3 regions of the Rhizobium sp. 42MFCr.1 genome follow, and region 3 is predicted to be linked to each of the others. Evidence: riboswitches for the same ligand, from Rfam matches in the RefSeq annotation. Region 3 holds a riboswitch; each other region holds the start of a gene.
The links. Region 3 has a riboswitch for thiamine pyrophosphate ahead of thiM (hydroxyethylthiazole kinase). Riboswitches for the same ligand answer to the same signal wherever they lie in the genome.
Positions count from the first base shown of each region.

Region 1: linked by a shared signal. The riboswitch ahead of thiC (phosphomethylpyrimidine synthase ThiC) and the one ahead of thiM (hydroxyethylthiazole kinase) in region 3 are both predicted to bind thiamine pyrophosphate.
Region 2: linked by a shared signal. The riboswitch ahead of thiB (thiamine ABC transporter substrate binding subunit) and the one ahead of thiM (hydroxyethylthiazole kinase) in region 3 are both predicted to bind thiamine pyrophosphate.

Region 1 covers NZ_KB897821.1:160,110-167,505, reverse strand. Annotated here, with positions in the region: gene C934_RS0106350 (glucoamylase family protein) at 1-1,184, opposite strand, end outside; gene C934_RS0106345 (thiamine phosphate synthase) at 1,301-1,930, opposite strand; gene C934_RS0106340 (thiazole synthase) at 1,927-2,700, opposite strand; gene thiS (sulfur carrier protein ThiS) at 2,703-2,900, opposite strand; gene thiO (glycine oxidase ThiO) at 2,897-3,871, opposite strand; gene thiC (phosphomethylpyrimidine synthase ThiC) at 3,873-5,699, opposite strand; TPP riboswitch at 5,793-5,904, opposite strand; gene C934_RS0106320 (FadR/GntR family transcriptional regulator) at 5,952-6,716, opposite strand; gene C934_RS0106315 (four-carbon acid sugar kinase family protein) at 6,741-7,396, opposite strand, start outside.
Region 2 covers NZ_KB897821.1:196,525-203,920, forward strand. Annotated here, with positions in the region: gene thiP (thiamine/thiamine pyrophosphate ABC transporter permease ThiP) at 1-805, opposite strand, end outside; gene thiB (thiamine ABC transporter substrate binding subunit) at 805-1,833, opposite strand; TPP riboswitch at 1,878-1,988, opposite strand; gene C934_RS0106490 (MDR family MFS transporter) at 2,048-3,580, opposite strand; gene C934_RS0106495 (MarR family winged helix-turn-helix transcriptional regulator) at 3,699-4,229, shown strand; gene C934_RS0106500 (thiamine diphosphokinase) at 4,278-4,928, shown strand; gene C934_RS0106505 (ABC-F family ATP-binding cassette domain-containing protein) at 4,932-6,758, shown strand; gene C934_RS0106510 (DUF5666 domain-containing protein) at 6,953-7,396, shown strand, end outside.
Region 3 covers NZ_KB897839.1:11,884-19,279, forward strand. Annotated here, with positions in the region: gene C934_RS36190 (YadA-like family protein) at 1-529, opposite strand, end outside; TPP riboswitch at 1,023-1,119, shown strand; gene thiM (hydroxyethylthiazole kinase) at 1,169-1,972, shown strand; gene thiE (thiamine phosphate synthase) at 1,969-2,604, shown strand; gene thiD (bifunctional hydroxymethylpyrimidine kinase/phosphomethylpyrimidine kinase) at 2,601-3,422, shown strand; gene C934_RS0119970 (3-oxoacyl-ACP reductase) at 3,419-4,183, shown strand; gene C934_RS0119975 (carbohydrate ABC transporter permease) at 4,196-5,044, opposite strand; gene C934_RS0119980 (carbohydrate ABC transporter permease) at 5,037-5,975, opposite strand; gene C934_RS0119985 (ABC transporter substrate-binding protein) at 6,043-7,353, opposite strand.

The DNA.
Region 1 (7,396 bases), on a different contig from region 3:
ACCAGTAGGCCTTGGTCGATGCCGACGCAGCGATCGTCGACCCAGCCTTCAAGTCGCTTGGTCTTGACAGTCGGGTTGAATCCACCGGGGAAGCGATCCTCGTAGAGCAGGTTCGGATAGGTGGACATCAGGGCGCGAAGGCCATCGAGCGAGGCCTGGCGGTCATATGGGAGCGATGCAAGCGCTGCCCACGGTGCGATTGTGCCATCATCCGGCCCGAGCGGTGCGCCACGCGCGGCATAGCCGAGCACGCGCGGATGGCGACCGCCGCGCATGTTGCGGGTCGGAGGCGGACCATCCGAAGCGGACAGTCCCCAGATGTCCTTGTTGTAGCCGACGAAGTGGCCGGGATTACGCTCGGCGTAGTCCCGCTGCACGGCGATCGATATCTGCGTGTTGCGGAAATAATCCCAGTTTCGTTCGGCCATCGCCTTGTCCTGGATTCCACGGAAATCGATCCAGGCATGCGAGAAGAAGTGAATGAAGAGCGGGCCGGCATAGACGTAAGGTTGGTCGCCGAACAGCATCCACGAATAGCTCGCGGTAAAGGCATCGTAGCTCGACGCCGGGATCGGATGTGTTGGGGAAGCGAGGGCCAGCGTATAAAGCAGGATCGCTTCGTCGTAGCCCTGCCAGCGCCAGCGCAGGAAGCCGCTGCCCGGCTTCCAGCCCATGCAGACGGTCTGGCCCTTGTTCAGCGCCCAGTGCCAGTCGATTCTCTCGTAGACCAAACTCGCGAGCCTGCGGATCTCCGTCTCGTCTTCGGTGTTGCGGTCGAAATAGGCCGCCGCGGTCAACATGCCTGCGACGAGAAGCGTGGTGTCGATCGTCGACAACTCGCTGTTCCAGGCGCGGTGGCCGGTGTCCATGTGCAGGAAATGATAGAAGAAACCGCGATAGCCGATCGCGTGCCGCTCACGACCTTGGTGGCCGTTGGCAAAGAAGCATAGCGTCTTCAGCGTGTATTGGATCGCGTCGGAACGCTGCATCCAGCCGCGCTCGACTGCGACGGGATAGGACGACAGGGAAAAGCCGACCGCGGCGATGCTGCAGGGAACGCCCGCGATGGAGGTGTCCGCGACCAGCCCGTTTTCCGGATTGTAGTGCTTCGGGAAATAATTGAATGCGCCTTGCTGAAGCCTGTCGATCAGCGCGGCATCCGTTTCCTCGGTCCGTTGTAACATACGTGCCAAGCCCAACTTGTTGTCCAGTCCCCGGTTCAACATGGTGAAGCACGATCCGCAAATCAATCATTTTTGAAGGTGTTGCGACCGAACGATCCATCGACCGTTCTATTCTGCTACCGACCCAATGGCATTTCCACACTTCGCCAAGGTGCGGTGACAGCAAGCCACTGCCGCGTTCGTGTCTCCGGATCGGGGTTCAGGGTAATATCGGTCACGACGGCAGCGCTGTCGGCGCCCTGAGAAAAAACGCCCTCGATTCGATCGACGTTCAACCCGCCGATGGCGACGAGCGGCAGGTCGCCGAGGCGCGACTTCCATAGGCGCAGGCGTTCCGGTCCTTGCGGCGACCATTTCATCTGCTTGAGAATGGTCGGATAGATCGGACCGAGCGCGATGTAGTCCGGCTTTGCCGCTAGCGCCGTCTCAAGTTCCGCATCGTCGTGGGTGGACAGCCCAAGCTTCAGGCCGGCGGCACGAATGCCGCCGAGATCGGCCGCTTCCAGATCTTCCTGACCGAGGTGGACGAAATCGCATCCTTCTTCGACGGCAAGCTGCCAGTAGTCGTTGATGATGAGCTGACAGCCATGCTTAGCGCAAATCGCCTTCGCGGTTCGGATTTCGGTGCGCAGCTCGGCCGTCTCTTTATCCTTGATCCTGAGCTGCACGAGCTTGACGCCGAGCGGCACCAGCCGTGCGATCCATTCGGCGCTATCGACGATGAGATAGAAGGGATCTAGCATCATGCAAATACGGCCTTTCCGATGATGGGTGTCGAGGGAACCGCGACATCGCGCGGTTCGAGCATGCCCGCACCGAAAGCCTCGCGGCCGGACTCGATCGCCTTGGCAAACGCGCCCGCCATGGTAGCCGGGTTGCCGGCACCGGCGACAGCGGTGTTCAAGAGGACGGCATCGAAGCCGAGCTCCATGACGGTCGCCGCATGTGATGGCCGCCCGATGCCGGCATCAACGATGAGCGGAATGTCGGGGAAATGTGCGCGCATCGAACGCAACGCCGAGAGGTTGAGCGGTCCCGCGGCACTGCCGATCGGGGCGCACCATGGCATCAATACCCGGCAACCCGCTTCGAGCAGCTTCTCGGCCACCACGAGGTCGTCGGTCGTGTAGGGAAAGACCTCAAAGCCCTCGGCGGAAAGGATGCGGGCGGCTTCCACCAAGCCGAAAACATCAGGCTGAAGCGTATCGTGATTGCCGATTACCTCCAGCTTGATCCAATTGGTGCCGAAGAGTTCGCGCGCCATCTTGGCTGTCAGCACGGCCTCGGAGACGCCATGGCAGCCAGCCGTGTTCGGCAGAACTCGAACGCCGAATGCCCGTATCATCTCGAAGAAGGCACTGCCGCTCCGTCCGCCCGCGGTCTCGCGGCGCAGCGAGACGGTGACGATCTCCGTTCCCGATCGCTTGACGGCCTCCGCGAGGGTCGCAGGTGAAGGATACCGTGCGGTGCCGAGAAGCAGGCGGGAGGAGACTACGGTGTCGTAGAGCGTCAGCATGGTCAGCCTCCCTGCATCGGCGACAGGATTTCGATCCTGTCATTGTCGTTGAGCGCGTGGTCGGCGCGGTCCTCGCGGTGGACGATTTCGCCGTTGACGGCGGTCGCCAGCCAGTCGCCTTCGTATTCCATCAGCGTCAGCAGTTCGGACAAAGTTGGCGCAGCGAGGTCGTGATACTCGCCGTTGACGATCAGTTTCATCGGCAATTTCCTCCTGGTTCGGTTCTGGAGAAGACAAGGTCCACAGCTTCCTGCGCCATGGTAGGCGCCAGCAGGAAGCCGTGGCGATAGAGGCCGTTGAGCACGACCGCCTCGGCCTCGCGGGTCACGCGTGGAAAATTGTCGGCGAATGCCGGCCGGATGCCCGCGCCGGTTTCGATAACGGTAGCGTCCGCAAAGGCGGGATGCACAGCGTAGGCGGCGTTCAGCAGTTCCATCATCGAACGCGCCGAGATGGGACCGGCGAACTCGGTCTCGATCATGGTGGCGCCCACCATGAACAGGCCATTTCCACGCGGAACGATATAGACGGGGAAGCGCGGATGCAGCAGGCGAACGGGTCTGGCGAGGTCGACTTCGGGCGTGTGTAGATAGAGCATTTCGCCGCGCACGCCGCGAAGCCCACTCGTTCGCCCAATGCGTGCTGCGCCCGTGCAATCGACGATGTCGTCGTAGCCGGTGGTCTCGGCCACTTGGTCGATGAATGCTACGCCCCGAGCGGCGAGCTTTTCTCGCAGTAGACCCAGCACTCGTCTCGGATCGAGATGTCCTTCCAGCGGGAAGAACAGAGCACGCCTGAAGCGGCCTGCGAGAGCCGGCTCCAATGGGCCGATCTGCTCCTCGCCCAGCCATTCATGGCCGCTGGTGCGGCTGGCAAAGCGATCGAGTTCACCCTGGTCGCGCGCGGGGGCAACGACCAGCGTGCCGTTTCGGTGTACCTCGCCGGGCAGCATCATGTCCCACCGATCGATGGCACCGCGGCCACGCAGCAAGACGGCTTCGTCCGCGCCTTCACGCTCACACCACGGTGCCAGCATGCCGCCCGCGAGCCATGATGCTGCCTGGCCGAAATCTGGATTCGGATCCATAACGGTGACGTCAGCACTTCGAAGAGTGAGTTCGTGCGCGACCGTGAGGCCGGCAACGCCGGCCCCTTTGACGAGGACATGCATCTCAGTCACGCGACTCTTGGATGGTATCGATCGGCATATAGAGATCGCCACCCTCGCGGTATTTCGCCGCCATGGCGTCGAGCCCTTCTTTCTGCGCTTCAGCGCGGATGTCGTGCGAAATCCGCATCGAGCAGAACTTCGGGCCACACATGGAGCAGAAGTGCGCCACCTTGTGCGCTTCCTTCGGCAGCGTCTCGTCGTGGAAGCTGCGGGCCGTCTCCGGATCGAGCGACAGGTTGAATTGATCCTCCCATCGGAATTCGAAGCGGGCGCGCGACAGCGCATCATCGCGCGATTGAGCTGCCGGGTGACCCTTGGCGAGATCGGCGGCGTGGGCGGCGATCTTGTAGGTGATGACGCCGGTCTTCACGTCGTTGCGGTCGGGGAGACCCAGATGCTCCTTCGGGGTGACGTAGCAGAGCATCGCCGTACCGAACCAGCCAATCATCGCAGCACCGATGCCCGAAGTGATGTGGTCATAGCCCGGGGCGATATCTGTCGTCAGTGGTCCCAGCGTGTAGAAAGGCGCCTCGCCGCAGACGGCGAGCTGCTTGTCCATGTTTTCCTTGATCTTGTGCATCGGGACATGGCCCGGGCCCTCGATCATGACTTGGCAGTCCTTGGCCCAGGCGATCTTCGTCAGTTCGCCGAGGGTCTCCAGCTCGGCGAATTGTGCGGCGTCGTTGGCGTCGGCAATCGAACCCGGACGCAGGCCGTCGCCGAGCGAGAAGGAGACGTCATAGGCGCGGCAGATGTCGCAGATCTCCTCGAAATGCTCGTAAAGGAAGCTTTCGCGATGGTGATGAAGACACCACTTGGCCATGATAGAGCCGCCGCGTGAAACGATGCCGGTGACGCGGTTGACCGTAAGTGGGATGTAGTGAAGCCGCACGCCGGCATGGATCGTGAAATAGTCGACGCCCTGCTCCGCCTGCTCGATGAGCGTATCGCGATAGACCTCCCAGGTCAGGTTCTCGGCGATACCCTCGACCTTCTCCAGCGCCTGATAGAGCGGCACGGTGCCGATCGGCAGCGGCGAGTTGCGGATGATCCATTCGCGGATGTTGTGGATGTTGCGGCCGGTGGAGAGATCCATCACGGTGTCGGCGCCCCAGCGCGCGGCCCAGACCATCTTCTCGACCTCTTCGGCCATCGAGGAGGTGACGGCGGAGTTGCCGATATTGGCGTTGATCTTCACCAGGAAGTTCCGGCCGATGATCATCGGCTCGGCTTCCGGGTGGTTGATGTTGGCGGGGATGATGGCGCGGCCGGCGGCGACTTCCTGTCGGACGAATTCCGGGGTGACGTGATCGGGAATATGGGCGCCGAAGCTCTCACCGTCGCGCACAATTGCCTCGGCCTTAGCCTTGCGGCCGAGATTTTCGCGGATGGCGATGAACTCCATCTCGGGCGTGATGATACCGGCGCGCGCATAGGCGAGCTGGGTCACGGCCTTGCCGTCCTTGGCGCGGAGCGGTTGGCGCTTGGCGGGAAATTCCGGCGTCAGCCGCTCGCCGCTGGCAAAGCCGTTATCCTCGGGGCGCACCTGGCGACCCCGATAGGCTTCGACGTCGCCGCGCGCGAGCACCCAGCTGCGGCGCAGTTCCGGAAGCCCCTGCTCGATGCTGATGTCAGCGCCTTCGACCGTATAGATGCCGGAGGAATCATAGACTGTGACCGGTGGCTCGCCCGATGTCGGGTGGACGCTGATTTCGCGCATCGGCACGCGGACATCGGGGTGAATGTCCCCAGGGATGTAGATTTTCCGAGAGGCCGGTAGGGGGCCTGTTGTAACGGTCGGGGTGATGGTCTTTGCGGCAATATTCATGGTTTGAGGCTCCAAGTTTTAAGTTTGGAGACCCAGTCCTCAGCCGGAATGATGAAAAGACGCCGGCACGGATTCCACGCGTGAATCCAATGCTTTCGAGCGCTTGCACCGTCCCTACGCCAGTATGAACTGGATCAGGTTCAACGGGTCACTGCGCACGATAGCAGTATCTCAGCCCCTTGCCGGGACCCCCCTGGTGAATGTAAAAAGGTTAGAGCCAGAGCAGCAAAGCTGTCAAGCCGACTGCCGCAACTACATGGAAAGGTCCAGAGCGCGGCCTTCGAAGAGGCGGCTCTGCGAACCCTCAAGATGCGCCTTCATCAAAGCCCGCGCGTCTTCCGCACGTCCTTCGACGATGGCGAGGTAGATCTTGTTGTGCTCCTCGTAGACCTGCTCGAGGCCCTGACGCGGACCAAGCAGCGATAGGCCGTGAAGGTGCATGCCGACGGCGATGTGGGCCTTCAGGGCATCGATCGAGGCTGTGTAATAGTGGTTGTTGGCGGCTTCGGTGACGGCCCGATGGAAGGTGAAGTCGGCGTCGGTGCGATGGAGCTGGTGGCTGGTCGCCTCGCGCAGATCGGCGAGCGCTGCGGCAATCCTCTGGATCGCCGCTTCGTCACGGCGCTTGGCAGCAAAGTAGGCGGCGGCAGGCTCGATCGTCAGTCGAAACTCGTAGCAGCGCTGGATATCGGCGATCGTCTTGACCGGCGAATAGGAAAGCTGCGTCGTCGGCGAACCGTGGGCGCTGACGAAGGTGCCGGCTCCCTGACGGGCATAGACGATGCCTTGATCGCGCAACCGTGCCAAGGCGTCGCGCACGATCGGACGCGACACGCCGAGCATCGATGCAAGCTCATGCTCACCGGGAAGCCGCGAATCCGGCGGATAGTTTCCCGAGCGGATACGCTCCTGCAACTGGTCGAAGACGCGATCGACCAGCTTGACGGCCTTGCCGCGCTCCGGCTTTGCCGCAGGCGCCGCTTGCGCGTTCGCCGGTACACCGTTTGCTTCGTCCACCTTCACTCTCCCCGTCGGCATGAACTATGCCGCCTGATTCTGCGCGATCAGTCTTACCAAACTATCCGAATTACCGAAGCCCCCGGACTTCACCGCGCAGCGCAGACGCAGGCCGTCTGCCGTTACGACGTCGAACCACGGAATACCCGCCTCGATTTCGCCCTGCGGCCTCAGAACCCGAATGCCGAGCTCGCGAAAAACTGCCAGTGCCGTATCGCCACCGCCGACCATCAGCATGTCCGGGCGCGTCATCTCTATGATGGATTTTACGCCTTTTGCGAAGCGGTCGGCAACTGCCACGGCTTCGCCGCTGATTTCGCCAGTACAGCGGACGAGTAACGGCAAGCCAACTTGTGCGTCGGAAGGCACTGCTCCCATGGATGCATCGATGGCAGCGGCGAGGCAGCCGGTACCCTCCAGCCTGGCCATTTGTGCTGTTGTGATCGGGTCGCGGGAGCCGAAGGCAAAGACGGTCCGGCTCGATGCGGCAAAAGCGTTGCTTGTCCTGTTCGACTGTCCGATCTTGCGGGCAAGTGCAGCTCCGATACCGCGGGCGCCGACAGCAAGGGCCCTCTTCCAATCGCGTGCCTCAACCACTTGGTCGAGATCGCTGTCCGTTTCGGCATCGCGGACCAGCACTTCGGTTCCACCACTTGCATCGAAAAGCTCGGCAATCGGCA
Region 2 (7,396 bases), on a different contig from region 3:
CCTTTGGAGCGGGAAGAAGCGACAGGGCTCCGAGGATCATTGATGTAAGTACGATCTGAAGCAGGGAAAGCGTAACAGCCCGGCCAGGGTCGAAATCGAAGCGCAGGGACTGATAGATGGCAACCTCGACCGTCGTTGCCGCAGGGCCTCCGCCCAATGTCAGCACAAGCGTGAAGCTAGTGGCGCACAGCATGAAGATTAGGCCGGCGATACCGGGGATGACCGAACGCAGGACCGGCCATTCGATGAAGCGAAAAGTCGATAGGGGGCGCATGCCCAAGCCACTCGCCATCAGCCAGTATTCCGATGGGACGCGCTCCAGTGCGGCCAGCATCAGGCGCGCCGCCAGAGGCATGTTGAAGAAGACATGCGCCAGCAGGATCCCCGAGAGCCCGTATATGCTGACCGGTTCCGCCAGGCCGAACTTAAGCAGCGCCGAGTTCATGATGCCCTGCCGCCCCCAGATACCGATCAATCCGAGCGCCCCGATCAGAACAGGAAGCCCCATCGGCACGGCCATCAGCCTGATAATCCAGATACGGCCGGGGAAATGCCGTTGACGCGCCAGGGCTTGCGCGACCGGAATGGCAAAAACGATGGAGAGCGCGGTGGAGAGCACGGCCTGCAACAGCGTGAAACGCAATATCCGCAGGATGTACGGTTCAACCACGGTCGCAAGAATCGACGAACCACCGCTCGAGAGAAGCAAGGCAAGGACCGCAAGGCCGACGAAAGCGATAATGCCGGCGAGGCTCGCAGCCCCGCCCAGCATCGCCCGTCGCATCTCGGCCTTGGTCAAGAGCATCAGTTCATGCTCATGGCAGCCAGCCACTCGTCGATCCAGGCTTTGCGATTCTCGGCAACTTCATCCGAGCTCATCAGAAAGGTCTTTGACGGATTCACGAGCTTGCCGAACGCATCCGGCAACGGCTGCGATGTCGCCGAAACCGGCATCATCCAGTTGTTGGTCGGAATGGTGTCCTGGAAGCCCGGCGTCACCATGAATTTCAGGAAATCGCGCGCAAGCTCCTTGTCGGGCGCATTTTTCAGCAGTCCGGCCACTTCGATCTGTATGTAATGGCCTTCTGAAAATGCAGCCGCCTGGTAGCGGTCCGTATTCTCCGCGACCATGTGATAGGCAGGCGACGTCGTGTAGGAAAGCACCATCGGTGCTTCCCCCTTGGTGAACAGCCCATAGGCCTCTGACCAACCGGGCGTTACCGTCAACACCCGCTTCTTGAGTTTTGCCCAGGCCTCCGGCGCCTTGTCGCCGTAGACGGATTTTACCCACAACAGGAGACCGAGCCCGGGCGTCGAGGTGCGTGGGTCCTCGATGACGATCTTCTGCGCAGGGTCGCCTTCGACTAGATCCTTCATGCTTTGCGGAGGGTTCTTGATCGTCTGCGTGTCATAGATGACAGCGAAGTGGCCATAGTCGTACGGCACGAATACATCGTCCTTGTAGCCGCCCGGCACCTTGAGCCCGCCGACATCGATGCCGCTCGTATCGAACAGGCCGGTCGCCTTCGCTTCCGTGGTCAGGTTGGTATCCAGGCCAAGCACGACATCTGCCTTCGTGCCGGCGCCTTCGAGCTTAAGACGCGACAGCAGTGCCACACCATCCGCCACGCTGACGAAATTGACGTTGCAGCCGCAGGTCTTCTCGAACGCTTCCTTGACCTTCGGCCCCGGACCCCATTCGGATGTGAAGCTTTCATAAGTGTAGACGGTAAGCGTCTTGTCTGCCGCCTGCGCGTCCGCGCCGGCTAGGGCTTCAGTCGCAATGAAGATCGTGGCAAGCAACGAACGGCTCAGGGATTTGAATTTGAACATGGCACCTCTCCTCTGGTTTGCTTGAAGGGGAAAAGGGCGGTGCCAGATGTCACGCGTCTAATCCCTCCGCCGGTGTTAGCCGGATCAGGTTCCGCGGGTTGGCTTTCAGCCTCTCAGCCGCGTGCCTGATGGCACGGGCACCCCGTTAGAGCGCTTGAGATGTATCGCCACGCTAGGCGTCTTGCAAGAGGCGGCCTTAGGCCGCCATCGGCATTTACTCGGCGGCTTCGGCCCTTGCCGCCGGCCGCACCTCTACCACGCGGGGCAACTGCGTCGGTTTCAGCATCAAGGCGGCACAAAGGCCGATGAGAGCGATCGCGCAGGATGCCATGAAAAGCGGCGTGAACGCGCTGGCATAGGCGTCGGCGACGGCTTGACGCGCCTGTTCCGGCAACGCCGCCAGCATCCTTGGCGTCAGTTGCTCGATATCGGTCACGCCGGGAATGGAGAGTCCGGTCTTGCTGAGCTGCGAGCCGATGATCGCGCCATAAATGGAGATGGCGATCGATGCGCCGCCCATGCGCGACAGCGTCACCGATCCCGTTGCGGCGCCGACGTCGCGCGCCGGAGCGGCATTCTGGACGCCGATGACCGGGACCTGCTGTGCAAGGCCGACGCCGAAGCCGTGGAGAGCCATCACCGCCCCGATCACCATGACCGGTGTTCCGACATGAACCTGAGTGAGCAGCGCAAACGCGATGGCACTGCAGGTCAGGCTTGCGATCGCGAAGGGCTTGTAGCGCCCGGTGATGGAGATGATGCGACCGGCCGACAGCGACCCGCAGACGATGCCGCCGGTCAGAAGAATGAAGAACGCTCCGGCCGCCGATGGCGAGAGGCCGGTCGTCGTCTGCAGGAACAACGCGAAATAATTGACCATGCCGATGCCGATCGCGCCGCTCATGATCGACATGATGAGCAACAGGCTGAATGTCGAATTGCGAAACAGTGACAGGGGAACGATCGGCTCGGCGGCGCGTCGCTCGACGAAGATCCAACCGATGGCCGCCGCTACACCGAGCGCCATGATCGCCAGGCTTTGAGGAGCAACAAGCGAGCCGAAAACCTGAGAGCCATCGGCGGCAAGAACGATGCTAGCCGTCGTCAAGGCGAGCAGCAGGGCGCCGGCGTAATCGATCTTCGGACGGCGGTTGGGCTTCCGGTAGGGCAGCATCAAGGCCAGACCGACAAGGACGACGAAACCGATCGGAACATTGACGAGGAAGATCGAGCGCCAGCCGAAGAGATCGCTCATTGCCCCGCCAAGGACGGGTCCGATAGCGCCCGACGCCATCAGAACGAGGCTGGAATAGCTCTGGTAACGCGCCCGTTCGCGCGGTTCGAAGAGGTCGGCGTTGACGGCGAAGATCGACACCATGATGCCGCCGCCGCCAAGCCCCTGCAGCACGCGGGCCGCAATCAGCGTGTTCATGGATACCGCCAGTCCGCAAACGGCGGAACCGACCGTGAAGATCATGATCGCGGCCATCATCACATACTTGCGGCCGAAGAGGTCACCGAGCTTGCCGTAAAGCGGCATCACCGCGCTCACGGCGAGAAGATAGGCGGAGCCGACCCAGCTGAACCGCTCGAGGTGGCCGAACTCGCCGACGATCGTCGGCAAAGCCGTTGCGACGATCTGGTTGTCGAGTGTCGCCATGAACATGGCTGCCATCAGGAAAAGGAAGAGGATGAACCGCCGGCGGTGATCCGTCACAAGCGGCGCTGCGGCAATTTGAGTATCCATGAAGCGTCGTTCCAAATTGGAGAGTGGCCATTTATGTGCTGTTAGCATATATTTGTCAACGTCACTTGATTGACATTGGCATATTCTCAATTGACGCCTGAGATGCTATGTTACCGCAATGAACGAGAGCTTGACGAATCCGACCGAGACTGACGCCGAGACGCATGAGCCGGACATCCTGCGCATTGGGCAAAGCATGACCCGTATGCGTCTCATGACCGGGCGGAGACTGATCGGTCGGCTCGCGATCCAAAGTGTCGCACCGGGCCTCGAGCTGTCACACCTCGACGTGCTGGACGCTGTGCGGCGTGCACAAGAGGCTGGCGACGTAACGGTTGGGACGATTGCCGAGATGATGCGGATCGACCCCTCGCGCGCAAGCCGCATCGTCGCGGAAATGGTGGGGCGGAATATTCTGCGGCGAAAGGCATCTCAGGCGGATGCGCGGCGGATCATCGTCGTGATGACGCCGCTCGGGCAGAGGTTGCTGTCGGAAATACGCGCGCAGAAGCTCGCATTCGTTTCCGAAGTGGTCAAAGACTGGAAGCCGGAAGAGATCGAGGCGTTCGGAGAGCTATTCGAGAAGTTCATTTCCGGCTTCGAAAGTGTTTTTGAGGCTCGCGTCAAGGATATCGCTGACGAAGCCTGAGCGGCGGCCCTTTCCCTTCCCCCCTGGTTTGCGCTATGGGCAGTGCCCATGAGCCAATCCACCTTCACCATTCTGCTTGGCGGCGAGTTGCAGATAACCGACCGCCTGCGACATGCCATCTCGGGCAGCCGTTTCATAGCCGCCGATGGTGGCATGCGTCATGCGGCAACACTCGGCGTCGTTCCGGAATTGTGGGTCGGCGATTTCGATTCCACGCCGGCGGATCTCGAAGCCGCTTTTCCTGACGTCCCCAGGCAACCTTATCCCGCTGCCAAGGCCTCAACCGACGGCGAGATTGCGGTTGCGGAAGCGGTCGCCCGCGGCGCGAAACGCCTCGTCTTGGCCGGCGCCCTTGCAGGCGAACGTTCCGACCATGCCATCCAGCACCTGCTCTATGCCGTCAGCCTGGCGGAGCAGGGTTATGACGTACTGCTCACGTCTGGCAGCGAAGAGGCTGTGCCGCTGATTTCAGGCGCAATCGAACTGGACCTGCCACCAGGCAGTCTCTTTTCGGTGCCTGGCTTCAGCGAACTTCGCGGCCTGACAATCGAAAACGCGCGCTACCCGCTTGCCGACTTCCATTTGCCCTTCGGCTCGTCACGCACCATTTCCAATGTCGCGAAAGGCAAAGTGCGCTTTTCGCTCGAGAGCGGCCGCGCCATTGTGCTCGCCCGCCCCTATGATCTTTCCGGAGTCTGATCTTTGGCGCCTCCCATTCTGAAACTCGACGACGTCTTTCTCAGCTTCGGCGGCACGCCATTGCTTGCCGGCGCCGCCCTGCAGGTGGAGCCCGGAGACAAGATCTGTCTCGTCGGCCGCAACGGCTCCGGGAAGTCGACGTTGCTGAAGATTGCTGCCGGTCTCGTCGAAGCACAGTCGGGAGAGGTCTTCCGCCACCCCTCCTCGACCGTGCGTTATCTCGAACAGGCTCCCGATTTCACCGGATTCAAGACGGTGCAGGCCTATGCCGAAGCCGGCCTCGGCCCGGGTGACGATCACTATCGCGTCACCTATCTCCTCTCGCATCTCGGCCTCACCGGTGAGGAAGATCCACAAAACCTCTCGGGCGGAGAAGCCCGCCGCGCTGCCCTCGCCCGCGTACTCGCGCCAGAACCCGACATCCTGCTGCTCGATGAGCCGACCAACCATCTCGACCTGCCGACCATCGAATGGCTGGAAGGCGAACTGCAGAAGAGCCGCAGTGCGCTCGTCCTGATCTCCCACGACCGCCGTTTCCTGGAGAAGGTTTCAACGGCAACAGTCTGGCTCGACCGCGGCGCATCGCGGCGGCTCGACAGGGGTTTTGCCCATTTCGAAGCCTGGCGTGACCAGGTTCTGGAGGCGGAAGAGCTCGAGCAGCACAAGCTCGGCAAGGCGATCGAGCGCGAAGAGCATTGGCTGCGCTACGGCGTCACGGCCCGGCGCAAGCGCAACATGCGCCGGCTTGGCGAACTGCAGACCATGCGTACTCAGTATCGCGGCCACAAAGGTCCGCAGGGCACCGTGCAGGCAACGGTTTCCGATGCGCAGGAGTCCGGCAAGCTCGTCATCGAAGCCGAGAAGATCACGAAGACCTTCGGCGACCGGCCGATCGTCGCTCCCTTTTCCATCCGCGTGCATCGCGGTGATTGCATCGGTCTCGTCGGCCCGAACGGCGCCGGCAAAACCACGCTGTTGAAGATGCTGACCGGGCAGCTCTTGCCGGACAGCGGCACGGTCAAGCTCGGGACCAATCTGGAAATCGCGACGCTGGATCAGAAGCGCGAAGACCTCAATCCGGAAGAGACGCTCGCCCATTACCTGACCGATGGCCGCGGCGAGAACCTCCTCGTCAACGGCGAGCAGCGGCACGTGACCGGCTATATGAAGGAGTTCCTGTTCCAGCCCGAGCAGGCACGCACGCCGATCAGGAACCTTTCAGGCGGCGAGCGCGCACGGCTGATGCTGGCCCGCATCATGTCGCGCCCGGCGAATCTGTTGATCCTCGACGAGCCGACCAACGACCTTGATATCGAGACGCTGGATCTGCTGCAGGAAATCGTCGCCGGCTTCCCCGGCACCGTGATTCTCGTCAGCCACGACCGCGATTTCCTCGACCGCACGGTGACGTCGACAATCGCGCCGGCTGTGCCGGATGCACCTGACGGTCGCTGGATCGAGTATGCCGGCGGCTATTCGGACATGCTGGCACAACGAAAGGGCGCTATCGACGAGCGACGGAAGGCCGAGAAGGCGGCCGAACGAGCGAAGCCGCAGGAGGCAGCCGCTTCCGCCGAAACGGCAAAAGGAAAAGGCAAGCTTTCCTACAAGCAGAAGTTCGCGCTCGAAAATCTTCCGAAGGAAATGGCCAAGGCGGAAGCCGAAATCGCCAAGCGCGAAGAGCGGATGGCAGATCCCAGCCTGTTCAGCAAAGACCCCACCACGTTCAATCGCCTAGCGGCCGAGATGGAGAAATTCCGCGACAGCCTGACGAAGATGGAGGAGGAATGGCTGGAGCTTGAGATGCTGCGGGAGGAGTTGGAGGGCTGAGACAGCACACCCTCCCATTCCGCCCCATCTGTTGCTGGGCAATCTGGCTTCACTTTTCATTGATTCGTCAGCCTTCGACCGGCGGGACTAAGCTGCGCCCCGTAGCCGCAGTTCGTACGACGGCAAGGATGCAGATCATGCCACACAATCTCAACGCATTGACCGGGCTCGTCTGGGCCGCGGGTTTCCTCACTATGGCGTCACACGGCGCGCTTGCCCAGGAGGCGCAACGCGTGCGCGGTGCGATCGAAAGCCTGAACGGCAACACGCTGGTGGTGAAAACGCGAGAGGGCACCGAGCAGACGGTAAAATTGAAGCCGGATTGGAAGGTCCGCGGCATCAGGAAGGCTTCCGTGGAAGACATCAAGCCAGGGGATTTCGTTGGCGTCGCCTCGTTGCCGAAAGCCGATGGCGGCGATGGTGCTCTAGAAGTGCTGATCTTTCCAGCAGCCATGAAAGGCACCGGAGAAGGCAGTCGCCCCTGGGACCTGAAGCCGAACAGCACGATGACCAACGCAACCGTGGCTAAGGCCGTCAAGGCAGTCGACGGCCACACCATCACGCTCACCTATCAGGGCAAGGAAAAGACGATATCCATTGCCGACGATACACCCATCGTTACCATCGCGCCTGCGGGA
Region 3 (7,396 bases):
TTCGAACACCAACGGCCGTGCTGTCCACACTCTGCGCATTGCTGTCGACCCCCAGGGCAGTCGCGCCAGCGCCGGCAGCTCTGCTATTTTCCCCGATGGCTGAGCTGTTGAATCCCGAGGCGTTGCTGCCCAAACCAACCGCGACCGCGCCCCTGTCTGTCGCCTGAGAATTTTGCCCAACTGCCACCGATGATGCACCGGAAGCATTCGTCGTTGTGCCGAGGGCAGTGGCGGCTCCGCCTGTCGCGCTGCTTCGGAAACCGAAAGCGGAGTTTTCTCCCGCGGCGCCCCCCGCTGTCGCATTGGTTCCGCAGGCGACGTCATTGGCACCACCGGCAGTCGCCCCGTCTCCCGAGCCTGTCGTGTTTTCACAGACGAACTGGGCCCGAGCAGGAGCGGGCGAGAATGTTGTTATGGTAGCAGATAGGAGAACACACACGGCAGGAAGCGATACAGATACTGCAGCATGAGGTGTTCGCATCAAGACCTCCCTTCGGTCGCCAACCGAGTTGGACGATTGCATCGGCATTGTCTTGCCGGCCTATTGGCCGCGTGTAATCAAGCAGTCTGGTGGGTCAGAAACGAAAATCGTCGGCCGCCCATGGACCCCGGATTTACCCAGCGAGCGGGAGTATGCCATTTGACACAATTCCAGGAAAGTAAACAAAAATAAGTAAATGCAACACGATCGCTGTTTCGGCTGCCGTCCAACAATGCTTACAGCTGCCGACTTTGGAATAACCGCCGAAATTTTGGAAAGTGCCATGGTTCGGACAAACGAAAACCGGCGCCGGAATCCGTAACAGGTTGCTCACCGAAATCCAGAAGTGAGCAGTTTGCAGGAGGAAATCCAAGTCCTTCCGGCAGCTGTATTATGGCGCGCTATCGGATGAGTGATGCAACCGCCAGAAGGCCGGCAGGCGCCGCGCGCCTCCTGCTGGGCGTTTCCCGGCATCGCCGGGCTCACCCGGCGATGCCCATTTTTTGGATGACAGGCGCGTGCTTCTCTGCGAGAAGAAGGCAATGAGAGACAGGGGCGCCCCTCGAAAGATGGGCTGAGAAGGACCCTTTGAACCTGAACCGGATAATGCCGGCGGAGGGAGTCGCTCGGGACGTTTCGCCTCCTGCGTCAGTCCCCGCGCCTTTCTCCCCGATCGAAAGGCGCACCATGACAGATCAGACTTTGCCGGGAAACCTGCTGAGCGAGTTGCGCGCGCAACCGCCGCTCGTGCACTGCATCACCAACTTCGTTGCCATGAACATCGCAGCCAATGTGCTTCTGGCCGCTGGTGCGTCTCCCGCCATGGTGCATGCCGAAGAAGAGGCTGGCGAGTTTGCGGCGATCGCGGGCGCACTGACAATCAACATCGGCACACTGTCGTCATCCTGGTTGCGCGGGATGGAGGCGGCAGCCCTCGCCGCCAGCCAGTCCGGCAAGCCATGGGTTCTCGATCCGGTCGCCCACTATGCCACCTTATTCCGCCGGGCGGCCGTTGATCGGCTCCTGGAACTCGGTCCGACGGTCATTCGCGGCAACGCCTCCGAGATCATCGCCCTTTCCGGTGGCGAAAGTCAGGGCCAGGGGGTGGACAGTCGTGACGGGGTCGAACAGGCCGAGGAATCCGCCCGGCTGCTTGCAAGGACACACGGTGCAACGGTCGCGGTAACCGGCGTCGTCGATTTCGTCACCGACGGTGAACGAGCTGCCTGGATTGAAGGCGGGTCGGCCTTGATGCCTAAGGTGACCGCACTCGGTTGCGCACTGACCTGCCTCGTCGGAGCATTCACGGCGATCCGGCCTGCCGCGCCGTTCGAGGCAACGGTTGCCGCGCTTACGACCTTTGCTGTTGCCGGCGAGATGGCAGCCAGCAGGGCGGACGGCCCCGGTTCGTTTTCTCCGGCGTTTCTCGATGCGCTTGCAGCGCTTGACGCCCCGCTCCTCGATCGCCATGCGAGGGTGCGTTCCGCATGAGGACCATCGACCTTTCACTTTATCTCGTCCTCGATCCCGGTCTTTGTGCCGGCTTCGGGTTGGTGGAGACCGCGCGGGCGGCTGTTGCCGGCGGAGCGAGCGTTGTCCAGCTGCGCGACAAGCATGCCGATACACCCCTGATGATCGAAACAGGTCGGGCGCTCAAGGCGGCTTTGTCTGGCACGGGTGCCTTGCTCATCGTCAACGATGACGTCGAGGCTGCCGTCGCAATTGGTGCTGACGGTCTGCACATCGGGCAAGAGGACATGGATGCGCCAACTGCCCGCGCGCGGATTGGAGACGATATGATCCTTGGCCTCTCCGTTGAGACCGAGGCACTGGCTGCGGGGATCGATCCGGCAATCGTCGACTACGCGGGTATCGGCCCGGTCTTTGCGACATCAACGAAGGCGGATCACAAGGAGCCGATCGGTTTCGCTGGCCTTGCTCGCCTCGTGCGCATCTGCCCCGTTCCCGCAGTCGCAATCGGCGGGCTGAAGGCGGCTCATGTCGAGGATGTTTTTGCTGCCGGGGCTGACGGTCTTGCCGTCGTCTCTGCAATCTGCGGCACGCGTGACCCTGAGGCGGCGGCTCGCGAGATCGCGGAAAACATCAGAAAGGTTCACCGATGATCCGGAACGTTCTCTCCATTGCCGGGTCCGATCCTTCTGGCGGCGCCGGAATCCAGGCGGACCTGAAGGCCTTCTCCGCCCGCGGTGTCTACGGCATGGCGGCGCTGACCGCGCTGACCGCGCAAAACACACAGGGCGTTTGCGGGGTCCATCTGGTTCCGGCTGCCTTCGTCGCCGACCAGATCAAGGCAGTGTTTGCCGATGTCCGCGTTGATGCAATCAAGATCGGCATGATTGCCAATGCCGAAATCGCCGACGCTGTCGCCGATGCGATCGAACCCCACAAGGGCATTCCGATCGTTCTTGATCCTGTCATGGTCGCCAAGGGCGGGGCTAGCCTCCTCGATCTGTCTGCGGTCGACGTCCTCACCCGGCGGCTGCTGCCGCTTGCGACGCTGCTTACTCCCAATCTTCCGGAAGCCGCAGCACTCCTGCATGGGCCTTCGGCCGATACCCGCGCGGACATGGCTGAGCAGGCGCAAAGCCTGCGTGCTCTTGGCCCGGAGGCGGTGCTGGTCAAGGGCGGTCATCTGCCAAGCCAGGAGAGCCCTGATGTCCTGGCGACAGCCGCGGGACTGAGCTGGTTCGAGGGGCTCCGGATACCGACGGCGAACACGCATGGCACCGGCTGTACGCTATCGAGCGCGCTTGCCGCCGAGCTCGCGAAGGGGGCGACGCTGCCCGAGGCAGTGGCGGATGCGAAAAGCTACCTCGCCCATGCCGTCGCGCAGGCGGATACGCTTTCTGTCGGTTCCGGGCACGGGCCGGTTCAGCATTTTCACGAGCTTTGGACGTTGAGAGAAGGACATTCGAGATGACATTGGCAATCAGCGAACAGACCGTCATCATCACCGGGGCCGGGCGTGGCCTGGGCGCCGCCATCGCTGCTGCCTTTGCCCGCGAAGGCGCGAAGGTCGCAATCAACTACCGCAACAGCCGCATCGAGGCCGAGGCGCTTGCCGCGTCGTTGGGTGATCGTGCCCGAGCCTTCCAGGCGGATGTCCGCGACAGCGAGGCCGTCAAGCGCATGGTGGTCGAGGTCAAGGATACACTCGGTGCGCCGACGACAGTCGTGCACAACGCCTTGACCGACTTCAGCTTCAACGGAGACGCTCGATCGAAGCTCGACCAAATGACCTGGGGTGAAATGACATCACAGCTCGATACGGCCGTGAAGGGGGCTTTGAACCTTATCCAGGCCGCCCGCCCGGACATGGCCACTGCCGGTTTTGGGCGGATCATCACGATCGGCACCAATCTCTTTCAGAACCCGGTGGTGCCTTACCATGACTACACGGCTGCCAAGGGTGCGCTTCTGTCCTTGACCCGCACGGCCGCCGCAGAGCTGGGCCCATCAGGCATTACCGTCAACATGGTCTCGGGCGGGTTGCTCCGCACCACCGAAGCGAGCAGCGCCACACCGGATGCGGTCTTCGATCTGATTGCGGCAAACACGCCCCTCCGGCAAGTGACGACGCCCGAGGAAATGGCTGACGCGGTCCTGTTTTTCGCAAGCCCCTGGGCACGCGCCGTTACCGGGCAGAACCTCATCGTCGACGGCGGACTCGTCTTCGGCTGAGGCAACGCCTCCTCAGGACTTGACCGCACCCGCGGTCAAGCCGGCGATGATGTGCTTCTGCGCCAGGAAGAAGACAATGATGGTTGGCATGATTGTCAGCGTGATGAAAGCGAGCACCAGCTGCCAGGCAGTGCCGAACTCGCCGCGATAAACCATGATGCCGAGCGGCCAGGGATACATCGTCTCCGAATTCAGCATGATCAGCGGCAGGATGTAGCTGTTCCAGCTGCCGACAAAGGAGATGATGCTGACCGTTGCAATGATCGGCCGCGAGAGCGGCAGCGAGATGTGCCAGAAAAACCGGATGTAGCCACAGCCGTCGACGATGGCAGCCTGGAACAATTCTTCCGGAAGGTTGCGAAAATAGTTCCTGAACAAGAGAATGCTCATGCCGAGGCCAAAGGCGACCTGCGGCAGGACAACACCCCAGTAGGAATTCAACAGGCCGAGGTCCCGGATCCGGATGAACAAGGGAAGGATGGCGGTCGCGGCCGGAAACATCAGGCCGATCAGGAAGTAGTTGAGCAGGAAGCCGGCGCCGAAGAACTTTACATGCGCGAAGGTGAAGGCAGCCATGGCGGAAACCGAAACCGTCAGGCAGACAGTCAAGGTGGCGATGATCAGCGAATTCATCATCTGTCGCCAGTAGCGGTCTCCGAAGAGAATGTCGGTATAGTTCTCCGGATGCCATGCGGCAGGCAACCCGAAGGGGTTGGTTCTGAGGTCGCCGAGGTCCTTGAAGCCGCCAAGTGCCGTCGTCATCAGGGGAACCAGCACGATCGCCGCGATGAGCGTCAGCGAGACATAGAGATAGATCTTCGTGCGGGTCGCGGTCCGGGCAGATGAGGCCATGTCAGTCATTGCGCATGAATATCCGTTTGTAGCCGAAGGCCAGCGTCACGCAGATGACGAAAAGGACGACGCCGACGGCGCTGCCGAGGCCGACCTGCATGCGCGTGACGCCGAAGTTGAACAGGAAGGTGACCATGGTCTGCGTCGCATTGAACGGCCCGCCACCGGTCAGCGGCATGATGAGGTCGAAGAGCTGCAGCGAGCCGACGACGGCGAAGAAGACGGACAGGCGGACCGTCGAACCGAGAAGCGGCAGCGTGATGTAGCGGAACCGCTGCCAGCCGCTCGCGCCATCGATTTCGGCAGCCTCCAGCACGCTCTTGTCGAGCGACTGCAGCCCGGCGATGAACAGCATCATGTGGAAGCCGAAATACTTCCAGACGACGACGGCCAGCACCGCATAGATTGCCAGGTCCTTGTCTGCCAGAACATAGGGCGTCTCGACGCCAATGAGGTGGGCAGCCGAGGCAAACAAGCCATAGTCGCCGTCATAGACGAAGCGCCAGATGAGGCCTGCCGCCACCTCGGCCAGGACATAGGGCAGAAAGAAGATCAAGCGGAAGAGGACCACACCGGCGATCCGGTGCGCCAGCATCATCGCCAGCCAGATCGCCAGCGGAATCTGAACCAGAATGGAAACAACGATGATCAGGCCATTGTTTTTCAATGCTGTTATGAAGGCGCTGTTCTTGAACAGGACCTCGAAATTCCGCATGCCGACAAACTGTGTCGGCAGACCGTAGCCATCCCACTTGTAGAGACTGTACCAGGCCGCCTCGCCCATCGGCAGGATGACGAAGATCGTGAACAGCAGCAGTGCTGGCGGCAGAAACAGAAGCAGGACAGGCAGGCGCCGCGCCAGGCTGGGATCCTTGCTGCGCGCCGACGATCTTAAAGTCGGGCGCGGACGGATGACGCTCGTCGCGCTGATGGTGGTCATTAAAGCCGATCCTCCTCATTCAGATTGAGGGCGGCGCGGATGCTTCTCCGCGCCGCGATAGTCTTGATCAGAGCTGATCCTGCTCGAAGGCTTCCTGGATCTGCTGTGCTCCATCGGCAGGGCTCATCTGCCCGGAGACTATGGCAACGGAGACATCGTTGACGACACGGCCGACCGACGGGCCGAGATCCTGATCGAAGAAGTTCTGATGCCAGGTCGAGTGCGCCAGCTGTTCGGCAGACTGGTGCAACAGCGGATTGGTCACACCGTCCTCGGCACCGACGGCGACCGGGATGAGCATGCCGGCCTTGGCCATCTCGCGCTCGTTTTCGGCGTTCGTCAGATAGGCGAGGAAGTCGAGCGTTTCAGGCGGCGCCTTCTTCGTCACGGCCCAGCCGTTCAATCCACCAAGCGTGTCGGTGACGGCGCCTGCGCCGCCCGTCACGGCCGGAAACGCAAAGCGGCCGATATTGTCCGGATCGAGCCCCTTGCCGTCACCGGCATTCGTGCGCTGGTTGGCCGCGGTGTTTTCAAACGCCAGGATCATTGCTGCCTTGCCATCGCCGAAGACGCCGAGCGTCTGCGGCCAGGTGGCGCCGAGATAGCCCGGCTGGAACGGCTCCAGTTTGCCGAGTTCGGCAAGCTGCTCTCCGGCCTTGATGATCGCCGGATCGTTGAAACCTTCCCCTTCACCGGTCTTGGCCGCGTCGAAGACCGTCTGGCCACCGTTGCGCATCACCAGATAGCTCCAGTAGAAATGGAGAGGCCATTTCTCGCCACCGCCGCCGGCTATCGGGACGATGCCGGCATCCTTGATCTTCTTCACGGCATTGAGATAGTCATCCCAAGACTTGATGCTGGCGGCATCCACACCGGCCTTGGCGAAAAGGGCCTTGTTGTAGAAGAAGGAAACGGTGCCCATCTTGAAAGGCACGGCGCCGATCTTGCCGTCGTAGGACAGGCCCTTGATCGCGGCCGGGTTGTAGCTCTTCACCCAGGCGCCGTCCTTTGCGTTCATCGCCGCCGTCAGGTCCATGAGCGTTCCGGTCGCAAGCTGCTGCTTCAGCACGCCGCCGCCCCAGCTGTAGAAGAAATCCGGCGCATCGCTCGACTGCAAGAGGGTCGGAAGCTTGGCCTTGAAAGCCTCGTTTTCCAGGAACTGCATTTCGATTTTCACGCCGGGATGTTCGGCCTGGTATTTGTCTGCAATCTTGCGCCAGATCGCGACATAGTTCGGATCGAGCTCAAGGTGCAGCCACTTGACGGTGGTGTCTGCCGCGGCACTTCCCGCAGCAATCAGCAGTGCCAGTCCCGTGGCCGCCGAGCGGGCGATGAAACGGCTGCGAAGCAAGGCTTTCGCCTTCATTTGGTCAAACATGATTTTCTCCTCCAGCAAGGGCAAAAATCGTCCTCTTCAATTT